DNA from 2 places in the Nocardiopsis rhodophaea genome. Region 2 is predicted to be linked to the other one. Evidence: predicted binding sites of a transcription regulator. Region 2 holds the regulator's gene; the other holds the start of a gene.

Region 1 (4,413 bases), on a different contig from region 2:
GAGGCGTCGGGGGAGCTCGACGATGTCCCGTACACGATCGAATGGTCCACGTTCACCTCCGGCCCGCCGCTGTTGGAGGCCCTGCACGCCGACGCGGTCGACATCGGCCAGGTCGGCAACACGCCCCCGGTCTTCGCCGCGGCCGCGGGCTCGGACATGCGGATCGTCGCCGCCTTCGCGTCCTCCCCGGACAGCACCTCGATCGTCGTGCCGACCGACTCCGACATCGAGAGCCCCGCCGACCTGGTGGGCCACTCCATCGCCGTGACCAAGGGCAGCTCTGCCCACGGTCAGCTGCTGGGGGTTGTGAAAGCCGAAAAACTCGCCTTCGACGACATCGACGTCAACTACGTCCAGCCCGCAGACGGCCTGGCGGCCTTCTCCGAGGGCCAGGCCGACGCCTGGGCGGCATGGGACCCCTACATCGCCCAGGCCGAGGACCGTGTGGGCGCGAAGATCCTGGTCAGCGCCGAGGGATACAGCAACACCTTCACCTTCCAGGTCGCCGCGGTTGATGCGTTGGAAGACCCGGCCAAGGAAGCGGCGCTGGAGGACTACGTGGGCCGGGTCCACCGCGCGGTGCTGTGGAGCGCGGCCCACCCGGACGCCTACGCGAAGGTGTGGTCCCAGCACACCGGACTGCCCGACAAGGTCACCCGGATCGCCGCCGAGCGGCGTGCCCCCGCGCCGCGGCCCATCGACACGGAGTTGATCGCGTCCGAGCAGGACCTGGCCGACGCCTTCGCCGACGCCGGGGAGATTCCCGAAGCGCCGGTGATGGCGGACTATGTCGATGACCGGTTCAACGATCTCGTGCCTGAGGCCGAAGGGTGAGCGGGGAACAAGCGGGACATGTCATGTCAGACGAGATCACGCGGCGGCCGGCGCTGCTGGGCGGATCGCGTGGGCGCTCGCCCTGGCCAACGGCGTATCGCGGTGGCGCGGCCGCCGATGGCCAGGGACGCGCTGTGCGCGTGGTGTGCGGTGTGGCCTCTAGTGGTCGGCGCCAGAGCGCTCGACGATCTCGGCGAGGCGGTTCAGGGTTTCGCGGAGACCCGACTCCATGCCCGAGGCCACCATGGCGTCGCGGTCTTCGACGGACTGGAAGACGGAGACGCTGGTGTACTTGGTCTTGCCTCCGTCGATCTCCTCGAAAGTAGCGGTGTCGAGTTCCACGTGTCCGGGCACGCCTTCGAATTCGAAGGTGGAGACGACGCGTTCCGGTGCGACGAGGTCGTGGTAGACGCCCTTGAACGCGTATTCGGTGCCGTGCTCATCGCGGCTGATGTAGCGCCACACGCCGCCCGGCCGGACCTCGGCGCGGTCGACGGTCGTCTCGTACTGGGCGGGGCCCCACCACTTGGGGATGAGGTCCGGGTCGGTGAACGCCGCGTAGACGACGTCGCGCGGGGCGTCGAAGACGCGGGTGACGACGATGTCGTGGCGGCCCGGTTCGACGATGAGTTCGGTCTTGTCGGTTTTGTTGGTCGTATTGGTCCTATCGGCCATGGTTCTCGTCCCCTTGGTCCTGGTGATCCTGCCGATGGGTCTCGCGGTTGGCGTGCATGCGGTGCTGGAGGCTCTTGATCTCCTGGTCGAGGCGGTCGAACCGCTCTTCCCAGCTGGCCCGGTAGCGCTCGATCCAGTCGGAGGCTGATTGCAACGGCGCCGCCTCCAGGCGGCACGGCCGCCACTGGGCGCTGCGTCCCCGGCTGATGAGGCCCGCGCGTTCGAGCACCTTCAGGTGTTTGGAGATCGCCTGGAGGCTGACGGAGAAGGGCTCGGCCAGTTCGTTCACCGTTGCCTCACCCTCGGCCAGGCGGGCCAGGATCTCCCGCCGGGTGGGGTCGGCCAGCGCCGCGAACGTCAGGCTGAGCTGATCTTCTTCCATACCCTATTCAACCTCTCGGTTGTTTAACCTATAGGTTGATTATGCGCGTCAGGGGAGAGGGTGTCAAGGAGCGCGCGGCGCCTCGGATCGCGATCGCTCACGGCGAACGCCGCGAGGGGAACAAAACCCGACTCTTTTTTATTGAGTGATAGTGACTCAACAAGGAGGGTTCGATGAGTGAAGCCCAGTCCAGCGTGACGTTGCCCGTCCTCCCCCTCGACGGAGACGTCGTCCTACCTGGCATGGTCGTGCCAGTGGACATTTCCGAGTCCGACGTCCGTGCCGCGATCGAGGCCGCCCAGGCCGGGGACGATCGAGACGAGAAGGTTCCCGGCATCACCTCGCAGAGCGGCAGGGGAAGCAAGCCGCGGGTGCTGATCGTGCCGCGCATCGACGGCTCCTACGCCGGTGTCGGCGCGGTGGCCGTCATCGAGCAGGTCGGCCGCACCCCCGAAGGCGAACCCGCGGCCGTACTGCGCGGAATCGCGCGTGCCCGCGTCGGCAGCGGGACCACCGGCCCCGGCGCGGCCCTGTGGGTGTCGGTCGACATCCACCACGAGGAGGCACCCGAGGGCGGCTACCCCGGCAAGGTCACCGAAGCGGCCCGCGAGTACAAGGCGCTGCTCACCACCTACCTGCAGAAGCGCGGTGCCTGGCAGATCCTCGACGGCATCCAGCAGCTCGACGACCCGGGCAAGCTGGCCGACCGCGGTGGATACTCCCCGTTCCTGAAGACCGAGCAGAAGCTGGAGCTGCTGCAGACCTACGACGTCGCTGAGCGGCTGCGCCTGCTCAGCGAATGGACCCGCGAGTACCTGGCCGAACTCGACGTCGCCGAGACCATCGACGCCGACGTCCAGGAGGGCGTGGAGAAGCAGCAGCGCGAGTTCCTGCTGCGCCGCCAGCTGGAGGCGATCCGCAAGGAGCTCAACGAGCTGTCCGGAAAGCCGGGCAGCGAGGAAGAGGACTACCGCGAACGTGTCGAGGCCGCCGACCTGCCCGACTACGTCCGCAAGGCCGCGCTCGCCGAGGTCGACAAGCTGGAGCGGGCCGGTGACTCCTCACCCGAGTCCGGCTGGATCCGCACCTGGCTCGACACCATCCTCGACATGCCGTGGAACGAGCGCACCGAGGACGCCTACGACATCGCCGGGGCACGGGAGATCCTCGACGCCGACCACGCCGGGCTCGACGACGTCAAGGAGCGCATCGTCGAATACCTGGCGGTGCGCAAGCGCCGCGAGGACAAGGGCCTCGGCGTGATCGGCGGGCGGCGCAGCGGCGCCGTACTCGCCCTCGTCGGCCCGCCCGGTGTCGGTAAGACGTCGCTGGGCGAGTCCGTGGCGCGCGCCATGGGCCGCGAGTTCACCCGCGTGGCGCTGGGCGGCGTCCGCGACGAGGCCGAGATCCGCGGCCACCGCCGCACCTACGTCGGCGCCCTGCCGGGCCGTATCGTCCGGGCAATCAAGGAGTCCGGCTCGATGAACCCCGTCGTGCTGCTCGACGAGATCGACAAGGTCGGCAGCGACTTCCGCGGCGACCCCACGGCCGCACTGCTGGAGGTGCTGGACCCGGCGCAGAACCACACGTTCCGCGACCACTACCTGGAAGTCGACCTCGACCTGTCCGACGTCGTCTTCCTGGCCACAGCCAACGCGCTGGAAACCATCCCCGGCCCGCTGCTGGACCGGATGGAACTGGTGGAGCTCGACGGCTACACCGAGGACGAGAAGGTCACCATCGCCCGGGACCACCTGCTTCCGCGCCAGCTGGAACGGGCCGGCATGGACGCCACCGACGTCGACTTCGAGGAGGGCGCGCTGCGCAGCATCGCGGCCGAGTACACGCGCGAGGCGGGCGTGCGCGGCCTGGAGCGGACCATCGCGCGTGTGCTGCGGAAGGTCGCAGCGGGCGTGGCCCTGGGTGAGCGGGAACTCCCGGTCACGGTGCGCGCCGAGGACCTGCCCCAGTACATCGGCCGTCCGAAGCACACGCCGGAGTCGGCCGAGCGGACGTCCGTCCCAGGCGTGGCCACCGGCCTCGCCGTGACGGGTGCGGGCGGAGATGTGCTCTTCGTCGAGGCCTCGCTGGCCGACGCCGAATCCGGGGGCAGTGGGCTGACCCTGACGGGCCAGCTCGGCGAGGTGATGCAGGAGTCCGCCCAGATCGCCCTCTCCTACCTGCGCTCACGCGGCGCGGAGCTGGAGCTTCCGGTGGGCGACCTGAAGGAGCGCGGCGTGCACATCCACGTCCCGGCGGGTGCGATCCCCAAGGACGGCCCGAGCGCCGGTGTCACCATGACGACCGCGCTCGCGTCGCTCCTGTCGGGCCGGCCCGCGCGCTCCGATGTCGGGATGACCGGTGAGGTCTCGCTGACCGGGCGCGTGCTGCCCATCGGCGGTGTGAAGCAGAAGCTGCTGGCCGCCCACCGCGCCGGCGTGACCACGGTGCTGATCCCGTCGCGCAACGAGCCCGACCTGGACGACGTCCCGGCCGACGTGCTGGAGGAACTCACCGTCCAC
Region 2 (4,413 bases):
ACCGCAAGCGCCGCGAGGAGGCCGAGGTCCGCAACAACGCCGAGTCCCTCGTCTACCAGACCGAGAAGGTCATCAAGGAGAACGAGGACAAGATCCCGGACGACGCCAAGTCCGAGACCGAGTCGGCGGTGGAGGAGCTCAAGAAGGCGCTTGAGGGCTCCGATGTCGAGGCGATCCGCTCCGCGAGCGAGAAGGTCGCGCTGGCCAGCCAGAAGATCGGCTCCGCCATCTACGGCCAGGGCCAGGGCGCCGACGGTGCCGCTGCCGGTGCGGGGGCCGAGGGTGCCACCGCCGACGCGGGCGCCCAGGCGGACGACGACGTCGTCGACGCCGAGATCGTCGACGAGGAGAACGGCAAGCGGAACGGCAACGCCTGATCCGTCCGGTACGCGGAAGGCAAGGAGGCGCAAACGAATGGCGCTGCCGGAGAACGAGAACGGTCACGAGCAGCAGGGCCCGGTGATCCGCGACAAGCGTCGTATCGATCCCGAGACCGGTGAGCTGCGGGCCCCGGAGGCGGGAGAGACCGTCGCCCCGGAGGCGGCCGAATCGGCGGGCACGGCGGAGGTTCCCGCTGCCGAGGACAGCAGCGCGGAACTCGCCGAGGCCAAGCAGCAGGCCGCCGAGCTGATGAACGACCTCAAGCGGTTGCAGGCCGAGTACGCCAACTACCGCAAGCGGGTCGAGCGCGACCGGGCGGCGGTTCGGGAGCAGGGGCTCGCCCAGGTTCTGGGTGAGCTGCTGCCGATCCTGGACGACATCGGGCGGGCCCGCGAACACGACGAGCTCAACGGCGGGTTCAAGTCCGTCGGCGAGGCGCTGGAGTCCGCGGTCACCAAGCTGGGGTTGAAGAAGTACGGGGACAAGGGCGACGAGTTCGACCCCACCGTGCACGAGGCCCTGACGATGGTGCCGACGCCGGGTGCCACCACCCCGACAGTGATCGAGGTGTTCCAGCCCGGGTACGTCATCGGAGAACGGGTGATCCGCCCGGCCCGCGTGGTCGTGGCGGGGCCCGCCGAGGACGAGGGCACCGAGCCGGAGGGTGGCGCGGAGGCGGCCTCCGCCCCGGAGGGTGCGGCCGAGACACCGGCCGCCGAGTCCGGGCCCGACGGCGACGACAAGAAGTAGCGAGTGAACCGCCCCGGGCGCCCGCGTGGCACCCGGGGCGGTGAACCAGGTGAGCAGTGGGCAGGATCGGTAGCGCGGACCGCACCGCCCCACCGGTAACGAGCGCGAAGCGGGAGTAGGCAAGCGTCGATGAGCACCAAGGACTACCTGGAGAAGGACTACTACAAGGTCCTCGGGGTCTCAAAGACGGCCACGCAGGACGAGATCAAGCAGGCCTATCGCAAGCTCGCGCGCGCAAACCACCCCGACGCCAACACCGCCGATCCGAAGGCCGAAGAGCGCTTCAAGGAGATCTCCGAGGCCTACAGCGTCCTGTCGGACGAACAGCGCCGCAAGGAGTACGACGAGGCGCGGTCGCTGTTCGGCGGCGCCTACCAGCCCGGCGGGGGAACCGGTCCGGGCGGATTCGACATGGGCGACCTGTTCGGGCACGGCCCGACCGGCGGCGGGGTCGGCGGCGAGCGGCTGAGCGACCTGTTCGGCGGCCTGTTCGGCGGGCGGGGGCGCACCAGCACGCGGTCGCGGCGCGGTGCCGACGTGGAGACCGAGACCACGCTGACCTTCAGCGAGGCGGCGCGCGGCGCCACCCGGTCGTTCAAGCTGACCAGTGACGCCGCCTGCGCCAGCTGCAAGGGGACGGGGGCCCGGGCCGGGTCCGCGCCCCGCATGTGCCCCACGTGCTCCGGCACCGGGCACGACAGCACCATTCTGGGAGGGTTCTCCCTCTCAGAGCCCTGCAGTCAGTGCAAGGGGCGCGGGCTCGTCGTGGACGACCCCTGCCCCGTGTGCAACGGCAGCGGTCGGGGGAAGAGCACCCGTACGGTCCAGACGAGGATCCCCGCGGGGGTCTCCGACGGCCAGCGGATCAGGATCAAGGGCAAAGGCGCGCCGGGTGAACACGGGGGGCCGGCGGGAGACCTCTACGTGGTGGTTCATGTGCAGCCGCACCCAGTGTTCGGCAAGACCGGCGACAACCTGACGATCACCGTCCCGGTGACCTTCCCCGAGGCGGCGCTCGGCGCCGATGTGCGCGTGCCGACCCTCAATGGGATGCCGGTGACGGTGAAGATCCCCCCGGGCACGCCGAACGGGCGCACGTTCCGGGTCCGGGGCAAGGGCGCGGACCGCCGCGACGGAACCAAGGGCGACCTGCTCGTGACCGTTGAGGTGTCGGTACCCAAGACGCTGAGCGAGGACGCCCGCGCCGCCCTGGAGAAGTTCCGGGCGGCCACGGCGGACCAGGACCCGCGCCGTGACTTGGAGACGCGGGCGAAGGGAATGTGAATGCGATGACTGAGCGAGGGTTCGGCGAGGACATCCCGGTCTACGTGATCTCCGTCGCCGCCGAGCTGTCCGGGCTCCACCCGCAGACGCTGCGCCAGTACGACCGGCTCGGACTGGTCTCACCGGGCCGCGCCGCGGGGCGGGGGCGGCGCTACTCCATGCGCGACGTCCAGATGCTGCGCGAGGTGCAGAGGCTGTCCCAGGAGGAGGGCATCAACCTCGCCGGCATCAAGCGCATCCTGGAGCTCCAGCGCGAGGTCGACGAGCTGCGCGAGCACCTCTTCCACCTGCGCAACGAACTCGACGCGGCGCGCACGGCGGTCGCGCGTCGGCTGGCCCAGAGCGGGCCGGAGCAGGGCAACGAGCTGCTGCCGCTCCGGCACACACGTGTGACGATCTTCAATACCGCGCCTCCCCCCGAAGACGACGCGTGACCCACGCGGCGCACACGGTTTCCCGTTGATCGCGGGAGGGGCCGCCGCACCTCGCGAGCGGGGATCCGCAGGGCCTGGGGGCGTCACACGATCCCCACCGGCCGCGGGACTCCACCCGGCGCCCCGGCCCACCTTTTTCGCGGCGACCGGGCCGGCGGGCTTCGGCCGGACGTTCGGATTACACCACCTCAAGGACTGACTCTGCTGTTAGGGGGCGGCGAAGCGATGAACTACAAACTCACCACCAAGAGCCAGGAAGCGCTATCGGCGGCGATGCGGCGCGCGACCACGGACGGCAGCCCGCAGGTCGAGCCGCTGCACCTGCTCGCCGCCCTCGTCAACCAGGGAGAGGGCATCATCCGTCCCCTCCTCAAGGAGGTCGGGGTCGACCCCGGCCAGTTCAACACCAAGGTCGAGCAGGCCATCGCGGGGCTGCCGCGGGCTGCGGGCAGCACGGTCAGTGCCCCGGCCAGCTCCCGGCAGCTCATCGTCTCGCTGAACACCGCGGCGCAGCGCGCCCAGCAGATGGAGGACGAGTACGTCTCCACCGAGCACCTGCTCGTCGGACTGGCCGCTGACGGCGGTGAGGCGGGGCGCCTGCTCAAGGACGCCGGCGCGACGCCCGAGGCGCTGCTGGAGGCGTTCGAGCGGGTGCGCGGGCCGGGCAAGGTCACCTCCGAGAACCCGGAGGACACCTACCAGGCACTGGAGAAGTACGGCGTCGACCTGACTGAGCGGGCGCGCTCGGGCGCGCTCGACCCGGTGATCGGCCGCGACTCCGAGATCCGGCGGGTCGTCCAGGTGCTGTCCCGGCGCACCAAGAACAACCCCGTGCTCATCGGCGAGCCGGGTGTCGGCAAGACGGCGGTCGTGGAGGGCCTGGCGCAGCGCGTCGTCGCGGGCGACGTGCCCGAGTCGCTGCGCGACAAGCGGCTGATCGCGCTCGACCTCTCGGCGATGGTGGCCGGGGCCAAGTACCGGGGCGAGTTCGAGGAGCGGCTGAAGGCCGTCCTGAACGAGATCAAGGAGAGCGACGGCCAGATCATCACGTTCATCGACGAGCTGCACACCATGGTGGGTGCGGGCGCGGCCGAGGGCGCGATGGACGCGGGCAACATGCTCAAGCCGATGCTCGCGCGCGGCGAGCTGCGCATGGTCGGTGCCACCACCCTGGACGAGTACCGCGAGCGCATCGAGAAGGACCCGGCGCTGGAGCGCCGCTTCCAGCAGGTGCAGGTGGGCGAGCCGTCGGCCGCCGACACCATCGCCATCCTCCGCGGGCTCAAGGGGCGCTACGAGGCGCACCACAAGGTGCAGATCTCCGACCAGGCGCTGGTTGCGGCCGCGACGCTGTCGGACCGCTACATCACCGCCCGCTTCCTGCCGGACAAGGCCATCGACCTGGTCGACGAGGCGGCCTCGCGGCTGCGCATGGAGATCGACTCGCGGCCGGTGGAGATCGACGAGCTGCAGCGCACCGTCGACCGGCTGAAGATGGAGGAGATGGCGTTGGAGAAGGAGTCCGACGCCGCCTCGATCCAGCGTCTGGAGCGGCTGCGCGCCG

Evidence for each region. Region 2 encodes HspR, which represses chaperone genes until heat shock. Its sites were predicted from a motif close to ANTTGAGTCNNNNNGACTCAANT; they were not measured.
Region 1: a site for HspR is predicted at 2,031-2,053, ahead of lon (endopeptidase La). Genes of this name have one in related genera too.

What each region holds. Positions count from the first base shown of each region.
Region 1 is NZ_BAAAPC010000011.1:175,468-179,880, reverse strand. It holds gene ABD259_RS14310 (ABC transporter substrate-binding protein) at 1-834, shown strand, start outside; gene ABD259_RS14305 (SRPBCC family protein) at 994-1,509, opposite strand; gene ABD259_RS14300 (ArsR/SmtB family transcription factor) at 1,499-1,891, opposite strand; gene lon (endopeptidase La) at 2,065-4,413, shown strand, end outside.
Region 2 is NZ_BAAAPC010000008.1:159,696-164,108, reverse strand. It holds gene dnaK (molecular chaperone DnaK) at 1-377, shown strand, start outside; gene grpE (nucleotide exchange factor GrpE) at 415-1,131, shown strand; gene dnaJ (molecular chaperone DnaJ) at 1,261-2,415, shown strand; gene ABD259_RS11165 (heat shock protein transcriptional repressor HspR) at 2,421-2,849, shown strand; gene clpB (ATP-dependent chaperone ClpB) at 3,075-4,413, shown strand, end outside.